DNA from 2 places in the Sediminibacillus dalangtanensis genome. Region 1 is predicted to be linked to the other one. Evidence: riboswitches for the same ligand, from Rfam matches in the RefSeq annotation. Region 1 holds a riboswitch; the other holds the start of a gene.
The links. Region 1 has a riboswitch for thiamine pyrophosphate ahead of ERJ70_RS01185 (ABC transporter substrate-binding protein). Riboswitches for the same ligand answer to the same signal wherever they lie in the genome.
Positions count from the first base shown of each region.

Region 1 (7,794 bases):
TGGCGACAGAAGTATCAAGACCACCTGAATATGCCAAAACAATCTTTTCTTTTTTCATTTGATTAACGCTCCCCTTCTGCTTGTTATCTATTAATAGTTTGATCATGTTTAGTTTGTATGAATTATTATGCACTATTAGGTATATTAATTCAACAATAAAAACTCATTTTTTTAGGAAAAAGTGAATTATCCTGTAAATCTATTAATAATACACTCTTTTTTTCGGTGACATTTTTCCATGCCATCTATTTATAATGTAATTTATGATGGGCGGACACAGTTGTGATTCTTGCCCACCGCCCATTTTCCATCACGCCGGTCGAAAACACTGCCGTCAATTGATTTCTGGTTCTCCTTTGTTCTCCTCCTCTAAAAATGCATGAATTTATACATATTCATTCATACCCATGCAAAAAAGGAAAGCTAGTTGTAACTTTCACGGCTTACCGACGTCTACCTAAAAAACTAAAGGGTGGTCAAAACATGAAAAAGCGGTATTTCCATTTATTCTCAGTCTGTTTATTCCTGCTTTTGGCAGCTTGCAGCAACGACTCCAAGGAAAGTGCCGACATGCCCATGGAGATGGACAGCGCTGAAACAGAAAGCAGTCAAGACAATGCAGCTTTAAGCGACAAGATGGCGGAGGAAAACGGAGAAGAGGGAGCCCAACAGGAAGAGGAAAAAGCAGTCGAGAAAGCAAGTCAAGCAAACCGGAAAGTGATTTACCACGCAAATTTGCGGATTGAAGTAAAAGATTACCAGCAGACTTTGGAAAATATTCAATCACAAGTGACAGAAGCCGGCGGTTATGTGGTTGAATCGAGTACCTATCAAAACCCTGAAGATGACCGTACCGAGGGACATATCACCGCAAGGATTCCTCAAGAACAATTCCAGCCGTTCATCGATTTTGTCAAAGAGGGCAGCAGCAAAGTATTGGAAAACAATGTTTCCGGACAGGATGTCACCGAAGAATACGTCGACCTGCAATCCCGCCTCAAGTCCAAGCAGGCTGTCGAAAAAAGGTTGATGGCTTTTATGGAGGAAGCAGAGAAAACCGAAGATTTGCTGAAAATATCCGAAGACTTAGCCGGTGTACAAGAAGAGATTGAGACGATCACTGGAAGAATCAACTATCTGGAAAATAAAACGGACTTGGCCACTGTTGATATTAACCTTCAGGAGAATGATGTGCGGATCTCCGGCAGCAGTGGGGAATCCACTACCTGGCAAAAGACAAAGGAACAGTTTGTCAAAAGTATCGATCTTCTCTTATCTTTCTTTTCAGGATTGATCGTGTTTCTATTTGGTAACCTGCCGATACTGCTGTTGCTGGGCGTTCTGGTATTTTTGGGGATTTTCATCGCACGTAAAGCAGTCCAGAAAACGAAGCAGCGGGATAAAACGGAAAACTAGCTCTTGAAAAAATCAGCAGGCTGTGGCAAGGTTATAGTGTAATCAAGACAATTAAATGAATCACTTTCATGTAGGGGGACCAGTTGCTGCTGGTTGAGATTGTATCCGTCAAGATACTGACCCTTGGAACCTGATCTGGCTGACACCAGCGTAGGGAACATATTTGAACGGTAGTATGCGATAATATGCACCCTGGGTATGGCCTATGGTGCATTTTTTTATTGCCCTTCAATGGCTAACCTTCAACAGAACCGTAAGCAATTTTCGTGGCAGTTCACACGGTTCCTGTTCCCTATTTCAGTCCTGCATCGTCTAAGTGTTTCATCATTAACCGCTAGGAGGAAATAGGATGAAAAAGTTACTAATTTTACTTACCGCCCTGCTGCTGTTGGCAGCTGGCTGCAGTAGCGAAGAGAACTCCGGTTCACAAGAAAAGGACGCATTAAAGAAAGTGTCCCTCGTGCTGGATTGGACGCCTAATACAAACCACACTGGCATATATGCTGCTCAGGAAAAGGGATATTTCAAGGAAGAAGGGCTCGATGTGGAAATTCTGATGCCCGGAGAAGCAGGGGCAGATCAATTAGTCGCATCTGGGAAAGCAGATTTTGGAATAGGCGCCCAGGAAGCCTTGACGGAAGCCCGTGTACAAGATATACCGATTGTTTCGATTGCTGCCATTATTCAGCATAATACTTCCGGTTTTGCTTCACCAAAAGAAAAAGGAATCACTTCGCCAAAAGATTTTGAAGGAAAAACGTATGGCGGTTGGGGTGCACCCGTGGAGAAAGCGGTGATCGATTCCCTAATGAAGCAGGAAAATGCCGATGTAGAAAAAGTCGATATCGTCAATATGGGAGATACTGACTTCTTTACAGCAGTCGAGCGTGATATTGACTTCGCCTGGATTTATTACGGCTGGACCGGCGTTGAAGCAGAGCTTCGCGGGAAAGAGTTGAATATGCAGTACCTGACAGACTACTCCGAAAAACTGGACTACTATACACCTGTACTCACGACAAGTGAACAGAAAATCGCCGATGAGCCAGAGACCGTCGAAGCCTTCGTAGCTGCCGTTTCCAAAGGTTATCAGTTTGCAGCGGATCAGCCAGATGAAGCCGCCGACATTCTCATTGATGCGGTTCCAGATTTGGACGCCGAACTGGTTAAAGCGAGTCAGCAATGGTTGTCTCCGAAATATCAGGATGATGCACCCCGATGGGGCGAACAACAACAGCAAGTCTGGGAAAACTATGCCGACTGGATGTATGACAATGGCCTGCTCGATCATGAGTTAGAAGCCGAAAAAGCTTTCACCAACAAATTTTTACCGGACGGAGGAGAAGAAAACAATGAGTGATTCACTGGTAAGTATTCAAATTATCCCAAAAACCAAAAACGGCGAAGATGTCATTCCTTATGTAGATGAAGCAATCGCGGTAATCGAGGAATCCGGGGTACGTTATCAGGTAAACCCGCTGGAAACGACGATGGAGGGAGATTTAACCGAGCTGTTTGCTGTTATCGAAAAAATGAACAAACGGATGATCGAGCTGGGGAGCCTTAATGTCATTTCCCAAGTAAAAATTCTTTACCAGCCCGACGGCGCTTCCATGGATAAACTGACGGAGAAATACCGTAAATGAAACAATTAAAGACAGGATGGCGCCCGGTTATAGCCATCCTGCTTTTATTGGTGATTTGGGAGACAGCAGGCAGAGCTGCGGAAATACCCTCCTGGCTGCTGCCGACACCGTCACAAATATGGCAGGAGGCAGTCGCAGGATGGGGGGATTACAAGCTGCATTTGTTCTCGACTATCAAGCTGACCCTGATCGGATTTCTCCTTGGTACCAGTATCGGGATTACAGCTTCTGTCTGTCTGCATTTGCTTCCTAAACTGAGAGAAACTGTTTATCCGTTGATGATTCTCTCGCAAAACATTCCAATCATCGTCCTTGCCCCGTTGTTGGTTATCTGGTTCGGATTCGGCATTCTTCCCAAGCTGATCATCATTACGTTGGTCTGCTTTTTTCCGATTGCCGTTGCTACATTGGATGGTTTCCGTCAAACAAGTCCGGAGCTGCTCCATTACTTAAAAATGGCCGGGGCAGACAAACGGCAAATATTTTGGAAACTGGAATGGCCTACCGCCCTTCCATCGTTGTTTTCCGGCCTTAAGATTTCCGCTACCTACAGCGTAATGGGAGCCGTGATATCCGAGTGGCTCGGTGCACAACAAGGAATCGGAGTGTACATGACCTTAGCATCTTCATCGTTCAGGACCGATAGGGTTTTTGTCGCGATCTTTTTTATCATGGTGTTGTGCCTTCTTTTTTTTGTCGTCATTATCACCATAGAAAAACGAGTCATCCGCTGGAAAAAGAAAGGGGCTGAACAGCATGGCTGAATTATCACTTATCGATATTTCCAAATCATTCGGTGGCAGACAAGTATTGGAGAACGTTTCCTTGTCTGTTTCTGATGCCGAATTTGTCTCGATTGTCGGTCCTTCCGGAAGCGGTAAAAGCACTTTGTTTCATTTGATTGGCGGATTGCTGGAACCGGATAGCGGCGACATTTACTTGGATGGCAAGCGGGTGAATGGAAAAAGAGGAGCAATCAGTTACATGCCGCAGTCCCCTTCTTTGCTGCCCTGGCGCACTGTCTTGGAGAATATCATGCTCGGCGTAGAAATCATAGGGGAGAAAAATCGGAGCGAAGCGATCAATATGATGGCAAAAGCTGGGCTGGCAGGATACGAAGATGCTTATCCTGATTACCTGTCAGGCGGGATGAAGCAGCGTGCTGCCTTTATACGCAGCATGTTGAGCCCTCAGCCGCTAATGTGTCTGGATGAACCTTTTTCGGCATTGGATGAGTTTACCCGATTGGACATGCAGCAATGGCTGCTTTCTATGTGGGAGGAGCACCGACGCTCCATCCTGTTTGTCACCCATAATATTGAAGAAGCACTATTCCTTTCGGACCGGGTAATTGTCTTATCCAGTGGTCCAGCCCGGGTAAAGGCAGATTTCACGATTCCTTTTCCCCGCCCGCGCAAGGAATCCATGGTTTTATCCCAAGATTTCTTAGAGTGGAAAAAAACAATTTACCAGGAACTGCGAGTGATGGCATGAAGCAAGTGATCGATGCCCATATACACCTTGATATGTACACAAATACACAACAGCGACAGTTGTTGCAGGAGCTGGACGAGTATCATATAGAGGGGTTGGTTGCAGTATCAAACCATCTTTCTTCGGCTAAACAGACATGGCAGCTTGCCAAAGTCGATAAGCGTATCCAACCTGCTTTTGGGTACCACCCCGAACAGCAGCTTCCGACAGCTGAAGAACTATATGAATTGGTAGGCTTTATGGAACAGCATCACACTGACATGAAAGCAGTAGGGGAGGTCGGCTTGCCTTACTACATGCGCAAAGAGGATCCGACAATAAGCATCGAACCCTATAAGCAACTATTAGAAACAATGATCATCCATGCAGGAAACTGGAATAAACCAGTGGTCTTACACGCTATATATGAAGATGCCCCAATTGTCTGTGAACTATTGGAAAAGCATTCAATTCGCCAAGCTCATTTTCACTGGTTTAAAGGGGACAAAAGCACCGTCCGACGTATAGTCGGAAACGGATATATGCTTTCCGTTACGCCAGACTGTTTGTATGAATCGGAAATACAGCGGTTGATTCGGCAAATTCCCCTCACTTCATTGATGGTTGAAACAGATGGGCCCTGGCCATTTGAAGGACCGTTCCATGGATTGATGACGCACCCGAAGATGATCCACGCCAGTGTTGCCAAAATCGCTGAATTGAAGCGACTTCCAGTTGAAGCGGTCTACCATCAGCTAGTTGCTAACACAAAAGATTTTTATCAGCTATGATAATTTATTTTAGACTTCCCCAGACTTCTTATATTGGTTCTACATCCTGCGCTACGGAAATACACTACGCTTTCCGCGGGCGGCTGGTGAGCCTCCTCGAGCTAACGCTCTCCGGGGTCTCCCCTAGGCCTTTCCTCCCGCGGGAGTCTACGTGTATTTCCTTCGCTGATAGAAGTCTGGTTCCACCAAAAATCCTATGGGCATTTTTCCGTGATAGTTGGTTAGAGTTCATCAGATAAGCTGAGAGCACTCTGTCACCTTTTTTCAGCTAGCTTCGGGCTGTGCCTTATTATTGAATCTCGAGAGCAGCCATCCCATATAATCTGAGACTGTATGGCTTTTTTTCGTTTCTTTACAACCAATCGGGGGTACTTGCATATATATTATCAACTGGAATCACAGTTTGTTATACTGGTTGAAAAAAGGAGGAGGAGATCGGAATATGGATCCATTGACTGTAAAAGAGCTTGCCAATCGTGTGTTACATCACGAGGATATTTTTATTTTGGATATCCGCAGGCGGGAAGATTACCAAGATTGGAAAATTGAAGGCAGGAACGTAGAAAGCATCAACATACCGCTGGCAGAAATAAAGACAGCTCCAGCTGAAACCAAGCAGCAGCTTCCCCAAGATCGTCCAGTCTACATCGTTTGCTACAGAGGCATATCCGCCCAGACAGCCACAGGTCTTCTGAAAAGAGAAGGCATGCATAACGTTACATACTTGATCGGCGGCATAACCGGCTGGGGAGAACATTTGGAACCGGTAAAGGCAGGAACTCTCGCAAGCGGAGGAAGTATTTATCAATTCATCCGGCTGGGAAAAGGCTGTCTGTCTTATATGATAGTCATCGATAATGAGGCCATGGTAATTGATCCGAGCCGATTTACGGAAGTTTATCAAGCCTTTGCAGACAAGCATGGGTGGACAATTAAGCATGTAGCCGACACCCATCTTCACGCAGATCATCTATCAGGAGGAAAGAATCTAGCGGAAGCTGCCGGGGCTATGTATTGGTTCCCGCCAGAAGATGATGAAGGGGCTTCGTTTGCTTATACTCCACTCGAAGATGGCATGCCCATTGCTTTGGGAGACAATCAGCAGGCTGTTACCATCTTAGCTTCCCCAGGTCATACATTGGGAAGTACAAGCTTCCTAGTGGATGAGGAGTATCTGCTGACGGGTGATACGCTATTTGTCCAATCGATCGGTCGACCGGATTTAGCAGGAAAAGCAGACGAGTGGGCGAAATATCTGCATAACACGTTGTATGATCGCTTCCCTTCTCTTTCTCAAGACTTGGTGGTACTGCCGACTCATTTCAGCAGCAGTGAGGAATTGACAAATAACGGCAAGGTCCTGAGTACATTACAAGCGTTATACACAAACAATCAGCGACTGAATGTTTCCCCGCAGGAACGGTTTATCGAATTGGTTACAGAAAACCTGCCGCCACAGCCAAACAGCTATCAGGAAATCAGGCAAGCTAATTTAGGTCTCGTCCAGCCTGAACCACAGCAGCAGCAGGTGATGGAAGCAGGCCCTAACCGCTGTGCGGTCAGCTGACTAATTGTAGAAGAGCACAAGCAGCTTCATCAACCAGTTCGGGGACCCCATTATGATAAAAAAATTAAGAGGCTGCCCTCATAAGTCATCAATCCAGATACTTATGGTGGCAGCCCTTTTCACTCCTACTTATCAAATAGCCCCAATGCCGCTATCCTATCTGCTGCTTCCTCCAAGCGTTCTTCCTTGTCCAACAAGCCAACACGTATATAGCCTGCGCCATTCTCCCCGAATCCGTTACCCGGTGCCACCGCCACATGGGCTTTTTCCAGTAATAAATCGGCAAAAGATTCAGAGGTGAAGCCATCTGGCACCGGCAGCCAGGCGAAGAAAGTTCCTTTCGGCTTTTCTACCTTCCAACCGATTTCATTTAATCGATCAATAAATCGATCTCTTCTATTTTGATAGGTTTGCACCAGTTGAGACACTGCTGTCTGGTCTCCAGTAAGCGCCTTGGCAGCGGCATGCTGAATTCCACCGAACAAGCTGACATACATATGGTCCTGCAACAGGTTGATGCTTTCGATTACCGAGCGGTTTCCGACTGCAAAAGCCACTCTCCAACCTGCCATGTTATAGGTTTTGGAAAGCGTATAAATTTCCACACCGACTTCCTTGGCACCCTCAGACTGGAGAAAGCTTTGCGGCTTCTCTCCGTCAAACCCCAGTGCCCCGTAAGCGAAATCGTGGATGACACACACATTATGCTTATTTGCCATCGCAATCGTTTCATCAAAAAAAGACTTGTCCGCTACAGCAGAAGTCGGGTTATTAGGATAATTCAAAAACAGCAGTTTGGCTCTTTCCCACTGTTCCGGATTAATGGATTGATAGTCTGGCAGAAATGCATTGCTTTTCAGTAATGGCATCAAGTACGTTTCAGCATTCGCCAAAGCGATAC
Region 1 is NZ_CP046956.1:207,662-215,455, reverse strand. Features, by position in the region: gene ERJ70_RS01195 (argininosuccinate synthase) at 1-58, opposite strand, end outside; gene ERJ70_RS01190 (DUF4349 domain-containing protein) at 484-1,416, shown strand; TPP riboswitch at 1,479-1,590, shown strand; gene ERJ70_RS01185 (ABC transporter substrate-binding protein) at 1,766-2,776, shown strand; gene ERJ70_RS01180 (thiamine-binding protein) at 2,769-3,062, shown strand; gene ERJ70_RS01175 (ABC transporter permease) at 3,059-3,826, shown strand; gene ERJ70_RS01170 (ABC transporter ATP-binding protein) at 3,819-4,556, shown strand; gene ERJ70_RS01165 (TatD family hydrolase) at 4,514-5,326, shown strand; gene ERJ70_RS01160 (MBL fold metallo-hydrolase) at 5,769-6,893, shown strand; gene ERJ70_RS01155 (pyridoxal phosphate-dependent aminotransferase) at 7,019-7,794, opposite strand, start outside.

Region 2 (7,794 bases), 1.2 Mb from region 1:
AGACGGTTTGTCCTCAGGATTAATAACTGCTGCTGCTTATATCATGCTTGTACCAGAAACTCCGGACTGGGGCTTGAGTTTTGCCTGGTTGGGGGCGCAAGGGTTGTTTGTCGCAATCATACTCGCATTGGTTCTTACTGAATTATTTCGATACCTGCTCCAATCCAGGCTGACGATAAAAATGCCGGAAGGGGTACCCGATGGAGTCTCCCGGTCGTTTACCGCACTGATTCCTGCATCTATCATTTTGATCCTCGTAGGCTTATTTCAGGCCTTGATGAGTTACTTCGCGGAAATCAGCATTTTTGAATGGATTTTCAATATCATCCAAGAACCCTTGCAAGGACTAGGAAACACGCTGCCAGCGGCAATGGTCGTATCCTTCTTGAATCACCTGTTATGGTTCTTCGGTTTACATGGAACCAATATTATCGGTTCTGTCATCGAGCCGGTTTATCTGCCGCTCATCGAAAAAAACCTTTCCTTGTACCAAAACGGCGTTTCCGCTTTTGATGTCCCGAATATCGTAACCAAACCATTCCTCGATTCTTTTGTGTTTATGGGCGGTTCCGGGACAACGATTGCTTTGCTGATCGCTATATTTTTTGTCATCCGTCAAGAGAAAAACCATCCATATCGGGAAGTGGCAAAATTATCAACACCGGCTGGGCTTTTCAATATAAATGAACCCGTGATCTTCGGCTTACCTATCGTATTAAATCCAATTATGATGCTCCCCTTCATACTCATTCCTGTCATACTTACTGTTACTTCCTATGTCGCGCTGGCAACCGGAATCGTCCCTAAAACAGTAGCGATTCTCCCTTGGACGACGCCTCCGATTTTGAGCGGGTATCTTGTGACGGGAGGAAGTTGGCGGGGGATTGCTCTCCAGATTTTCAACCTGACGTTGGCGATAATTCTATATATCCCGTTTGTTGTGGCTGGTGTCCGGGCGTTGAAACAAAGAATGGAGGCACGATAGAGGAGATAAATGGGAAAACTTGCACGGTGCTTGATGATTTTGCGGGTATGAAAGGGAAAGGGATAGTAAACGCCCGCCGTTTTTTCTTAGAGATTTCTTTCAAAACATCAGGCAAGGTCTGCATGTTATTAAAAAGGCACAGATAGAAGTGATAGTGTTTCTATTGTGTTTTTTGGGGAGCAGGTTGCTTAAGGAAGGGGGAAGGAAAAGAAAGATGAATATCATTCTTGTATGCTCGGCTGGTATGTCGACGTCGATGCTAGTTGCCAAAATGAAAAAAGCAGCGGATAACCGAGGAGTGACGGCAACTATCGAAGCAGTTTCCGAGTCAGCGCTTAAGCGTAAATTGGAAAATCTCCACGTGGTGCTGATAGGTCCGCAGGTTAGGTATTTGGAGAAAAAGATAAAAAGCCAGTTGGAGCCTAAGGGAATAAAAGTTGCTGTAATCGACCAAATGGCTTATGGCATGGTACAAGGAGAAAAAGTACTCGATCAGGCACTGGGACTGTATAAGGAAATATAAATCGTTAGGGTGTACGGATTGCCAGGGGCGCTTAGCATGAAAGAGTGTTTCTGGCTTTTTGATGCTGGTGGCACGGTTGGATGGAACGACAGAAATACAAAGTACCTATTTACATCTTTCAGGAAAAAGGGAACAATAAGAAAGCAGCACTTAATAAGACCTGCGGTAATATGTCAAACAAAAATTAAATTAATATTTGATAATCAAGGTACACTTTATCAAAAAAGGCAACACCAAACTAGACCAGTAATATATGTAAATTACTGGAATGGAATAAAAAGGATTTAGAAGCTAGATATGCTTCATTCATTCACGCTCCTTTTCGACGTGTAGACTTGGTGATTGCGTAGTAGCGCATCAACCAACCGTACTAATTTTCTTGCGGTTAAGACGAGTGCCCTTTTATGTTGGTGTTTTGGTACTTCTTTGTATTTCTTCGCGTAATACGCTTGGTACTCAGGAACTTGTCTTCTTACCGAGTTGGCGGCTTCAACAAGGTAATATCTAAGGTACTGATTCCCATTACGAGATAGCGAAGTATCATCAGCTGTAAAACGTCCTGATTGATTTTTACGCCAATAGAGGCCTGCGTATTTAGCAATCTTTGTCTCATCATCAAAGCGTTCAATTTGGCCAATTTCTGCAATAATTCCTGCAGAAAACACAGGTCCAATCCCTGGGATTGTTTCAAGTGTTTCCGTTAATCCAGCCATGATCCGTTTGATGGCTTTATCTATCTCTTTTACTTGTTTTTGAAGTGTGCGAATCACTTCAATAGTAGTGCCAAGGATGAGATCAATAGAGTTTTCCAAGACCTTGTCTAATCGATAAGAAGAACGAACGGCTTTTTGGATTGATTTAGCTACACATTCGGCATCACTGAAACGATTCTTCCCTTTCTCTTGAAGGAATGCAGCTAGATCTTCCAATGGCATTTGAGATAGTTCTTCTAAACTGAATTTCTCGAAAAAGAGTTCCATCATGGCATTACCAAAAATGGAGGAGTCCACTTCCTCTTGAAAGGTATTGCATTTGTAACTCAAGTGTTGAAGAAAGTGCTGTTTTTCTTTGGTCACCTGATGAACGAGTTGGTATCTCGAACGAGTAAGCTGTTGGAGTGCTATGTATTGGCTCTCTTTAACAACAGACATATTGGCTCGGCCAAAGCGCAGGTAATCAGCTATAACAAATGCATCAATCTCATCGGTTTTGTCCATATCACTATAACTCTTTTTAAAGTTCTTAATTTGTTTAGGATTCATGACAAACACTTGTGTACCAAGTGCCTTGAGTGACTCGTCATTATGAAAAAACATAGATGGATGAAAGCTATAGACCGACGTAGACTCAAGACCAATTTTGAGTATATCGACTTTTTGGCCTTCGACACACTCTAGAATAGAATCTCGTAATAGAGTTGCACCTGGTAGATCATTGGATACGGTGAAGCTTCTGAGTTTATCTCCTTCACCATTTAGTAAGCAAACCTTGATATCAAAAGAACTAACATCTAATCCAGCAAATAATTTCACGGGGGATACCCTCCTTTCAAATTAGAATCATTGGTACTTATTTCTTGGACGCCCTGAGATATCCCTAGTGTGAACGCCGATCAGCAACCTCGTGTATCAGTACTATCCTTGGTTCGAAAGCCGCCCTAGAGCTACTATTTTCTAGGTTCGAAGAACAAGGTGCACAGCCTGCGAGTAGGAAGTTCCGCACGTACACTGGGAAACAGTCTTAAAGTGTGGTCGAGCCACAGGAGATGAAAGAATTGTCCCAAATGATCCTAAGACCATTATCTAGAAATATCTCAGGGTGTCCAAGACTTTTTGACATTGATAGCAGGAAAAAATGTAAAAACTGAAGGCTCTATTTGAGGGCCTAAACATAATATACGAGGGAGATTAATGCATGGGAAAATATTTAAGCTATAAAGAAATTCAAACTAGATGCGGTACATTGCAGGAAAAATATCAGATAGAGGAAGAAAGGTTTTATGATGTGGTGGAAATATGGGCGGAAAGCAATCTTTCGCCGAAAGATAAATTGCTCGGAAGTTTTCACGAGTTGCTGCGTATCGTCAGCAAGGAGATTGACACGATTGAGAATACCTTGGAATTGGAGGCCTCTTGTCGGATGGGCTGTGCGTTTTGCTGCTATTATCCTATCATTATCAATAAAATGGAAGCAAAGCTGATGAGACAGGCGATGGCGGTTTTTCCTGAGCAGCGCAGGAACAAACTTCATGCTCATTTTCATCATTATTTCCAAGAGTACGGCAAGCAGCTTGAAGATCTGTCAGCCATTGAAACGGAAACCGACCGGGAGTTCAAACTTGCCTACCGGAAAAAACAACTGCCATGCGTCATGCTCGATACAGAAACCAATCAATGCATGGCTTATGAAATCAGACCGATTCCTTGCCGGACTTACGTAAATTATGCTGATCCAAAAGTTTGCCAGCAAAACCTCATGCCAAAAGAAACCGTCAGCTTCGAATTTTTATATGGCGAGTATATGGGCGCACTCAACGAATTTCTGCAATTCCTTTATGAAGAAGAAGATACAGCCTTCATTGACTACCCAAACGACCTCTACACCCAAGATTACCTGTTTAACTGGTTCAAAGATGACTACAGGGTCTAACTAAGGGCTAAGGGGGAATACGGGGGTCAGTCCCCAATATATGAATTTCTGTCATTCTCAACCTGTCGGGACCGTTTTAGGGACTGACCCCAAATGGGGGAGACAGGATCTGTTAATGAGCTGAATGTTGACAGAGCGGGGTTTAGGGAGATTGAAGGTGTGTCCCCAAATCCGTGGAATATCTCACCTAGTTTGGTTAAGGGGTCAGTCCCTCCCGCGGTATTTGGGTGTCGTTACTGGTGCGGGAGGGACTGACCCCGGATTTTATTCTTTCATTCTGCTTTTGACAAGCTGCATGCGTTCGTTGAACAAGGTCGGATAAGACATGTAACCGAGCAAGATGCTGGTGACCACTGCTGTTGTCAAAATCAGGAATAAAATTAACAACTGAAATTGGACGGCTTGCACTGGGTCTGCACCTGCTATGATTTGGCCGCTCATCATTCCTGGGAGCTGGACAAGTCCGATGGTTTTTTGGCTCTCAATGGTTGGAATGGTGCTCGCTTTGATGGAAGTGATCAGTTGGCGATGAATCGCTTGTTTAGGTGTACCACCCAATGAGAGAATCAACTCGGTTTCGTCCTCGTGGTCTTCCACTTCAGCGGTAAATCGATTCAAAAACAATATCGACAAAACCATGGAATTCCCGATAATCATTCCGCTGATTGGAATGATATATTGAGGAGTAGGTGGTGTGATCGAAAGCCCGAGCAGAATACCTTGGGTAAGCACTTCTACAACAATAAAGGTGAGAATCAGTTTCCAGGTAATTCCTTGAATCGACCTGCCTTTCCGTCTTGCATTTTGTGTGGCTGCCGCAATCATCAGAACAACCATTAATAGAATGTAGAGCATGTTTTCAGCATCAAATACATACTGCAATAAATACCCGACCGCAAGCAGCTGTATAATCGAGCGGATGGCAGCAATAATCGTATCCTTTTCCAGTTCCAGTCTTAAAACTTTCGATAATAAAAGCGGAATGATAACAAAAATGAGTGCGAGGGACAATGTAAGATAATTCATGCATCTTCCCCCTTCACAAACCTTTTGACCTGTTCATTGGAAGGGTTGTTCAACAAACTGCTTTCCCCTGTTTCTACCACTTCTCCTTCAATCATCACCCAAGTATAGTCACCGAGGCTTCTCGCCTGTTGTAAGTTGTGGGTGATCCAAACTATCGTCGTACCATAGTTTTGATTGATTCGAATGATCAATTCTTCGATATCCTGTTGTGAAACACGATCCAGTGAAGCAGTGATTTCATCTAACAGCAGCACATCAGGACGATTAACTAAGGTACGGGCAATCGACAGCTTTTGCCGCTGGCCCCCGGACAAATCCTTAATGTTCTGTTGTATGCTATCCCGCTTCAGTCCGACTAAGTCTAATAATTCCAATGCGTCATCCTGTTCAAGTTCTTTTCCCTGCAGTTTGAGCGGAAGAGATAAATTTTCGAAAACACTCCCACTGATCATGGTGGCGCTTTGCAAAGCCACACCTACTTTCCTTCTGAGTTCTACAGGGTTATATACTTCTATGGGCTTTTCTTGTACGTAGATGTTACCAGATGTGGTCGCGCGCAGCCCGTTCATCAATCGGAACAAACTGGTTTTACCAGCGCCGGACGGCCCGACCAAGGTTGTGATTTTTCCTTCAGGAAAAGAGCCGGTTATCTGTTTCAATATCTTCTGACCGTCGGCAGTGTAGGATACATTTTCCAAACGGACGGCTTCCTTGTCTGTCACTGACATGATTGATTCTCCTTCTCTCTAATTTGCTTTTAATCAGTATCCCCTATGAAAACTGTTTCTATTTTCTCCAAAGCATCAGGATTATTTTAGCAAACTTGATGGAGATTTGTTGATTGAGAAAATCGAAGAAAGTGATTGTGTATGAAAAGCAAACCTCTACCACCCCCAAGGAGAATCGGTTATAATAAAAGAAGCGCAACACAAAATTACATAAGCGAAACCACAAGGGGAGCTTTATGCTGAGAGTGAACGAGACTGTTCTGACCCTTTGAACCTGTTAGTTAATGCTAGCGCAGGGATGTGGATGATGGTGGATCGGATTCTGGCTGTCTGCATACATGTTCTCCCTTGGTGTTTCGTATGGAAAAGGGGAGTTTTTTTATATGTTGAAGAAGTTGGGATTGGTTGCATTGATTGAAGCTTCATTTTTCGCTGCACTGGCATTTGTTTTTGATTTACTTCCTTCGATCAGATTGTCTCCATCGATTTCCATCTCGTTTGCCATGGTACCGATTTTCCTGCTCGCATTCCGGAGAGGCTTCATTGTCAGTGTTCTGGCAGGCTTTATTTGGGGATTGTTGCAAGTGGCTCTTGGTGATGCAGCTCGTTCTATTCTTACGCCTTTACAAGGATTTATCGAGTATTTTGTAGCTTTTGCCTTTGTTGGTTTTGCCGGACTTTTTTATCAACCGGTTCAGACAGCATATCGCAGGGGGAGAAAAAGAGCCGCTTTATGTTTGGTGACTGTCGCTGTTTTTGTCGGTAGTATCGCCCGTTACTTTTGGCATTTCATTGCCGGTTTTATATTTTGGGGTGAATATGCTCCAGAGGGAATGAATCCTGTCTGGTTTTCCTTTGTTGCCAACGGGGTGACAGCACTGGGCGCCGCTGTATTGTGTTCTATATTGACAGTATTGGTACTAAGCAGTGCGCCGACATTAATTCGGCCCAAAACCGCTGCCCCTGTTTCTCCCCCGAAAAAAGCTTCCTGAGAGAAAAATAATAGAATGGTTACGGAAGGTAGGGGTAACTCATGGATCCATTGGATATCCTGGACAATTTAGAGAGTATAAAACCTGTCTACCAGCCGATTGTCAGCGCGATTCGTCATACGGTAGCAGGTTATGAAGTGCTGGGCAGATTCAGAAATGAAGAAGAATGGGAGAGTCTTGGTCCTTTTTTTTCTGATCCGGAAGTACCGGAAGAATTCAAAGTAGAAGTCGATCAACATCTTTTACAAATTGCCATAACGGAAATGCTTGAAGCCGAAGTGGATGGCTATTTATTCATCAACCGGAATGCAAAACAACTGATGGTCAATGACGGAGAAGATTTGTTACAACTGTTGTTGGATTTCGAGGCAAAAGGGTTTTCGATGAACCGTATTGTCATTGAAGTGACGGAGCATGATTTTGACGAGGCGTTTGAAAACTTGAACCATCTTCTGCTTTATTATAAGACTTTCGGCATTCAGATTGCAGTCGACCATGTTGGAGCGAAAAGCTCTAATATTGACCGGATTCGCCAACTGGAACCGCATATATTAAAAATAGATACAGATATCATCCGTCGTCACAATGCGGATGGTTTTCAAGATATCATGCATTCGCTATCCATGCTTGCCAGGCGGATCGGAGCAGCTTTATTGTTTGAAAACATAGAAGATAATTTTCAATTGTATTTTGCCTGGAAACATGGCGGCCGTTTTTACCAGGGGTATTATCTGGCGAAACCCGGTTTTGCTTTGGACGGTCAGTCCGTATTAAGGATAAATGTGACAGAAAAGGTATCCGAATACATCAAGCGGGAAAAACAACTGGTAGAACAACGTCTGCTTCATGTGCTGAATTGGGAGCAAAAAGTAAAAAGGATTCAGTCCCAGT
Region 2 is NZ_CP046956.1:1,405,011-1,412,804, forward strand. Features, by position in the region: gene ERJ70_RS07180 (PTS sugar transporter subunit IIC) at 1-985, shown strand, start outside; gene ERJ70_RS07185 (PTS sugar transporter subunit IIB) at 1,200-1,508, shown strand; gene ERJ70_RS07190 (IS110 family RNA-guided transposase) at 1,811-3,040, opposite strand; gene ERJ70_RS07195 (YkgJ family cysteine cluster protein) at 3,423-4,157, shown strand; gene ERJ70_RS07200 (ABC transporter permease) at 4,422-5,183, opposite strand; gene ERJ70_RS07205 (ABC transporter ATP-binding protein) at 5,180-5,911, opposite strand; TPP riboswitch at 6,127-6,227, shown strand; gene thiT (energy-coupled thiamine transporter ThiT) at 6,295-6,903, shown strand; gene ERJ70_RS07215 (EAL domain-containing protein) at 6,945-7,794, shown strand, end outside.
Region 2: it holds a riboswitch for thiamine pyrophosphate, as region 1 does, so the genes downstream of both, thiT (energy-coupled thiamine transporter ThiT) here and ERJ70_RS01185 (ABC transporter substrate-binding protein) in region 1, are expected to answer to the same signal.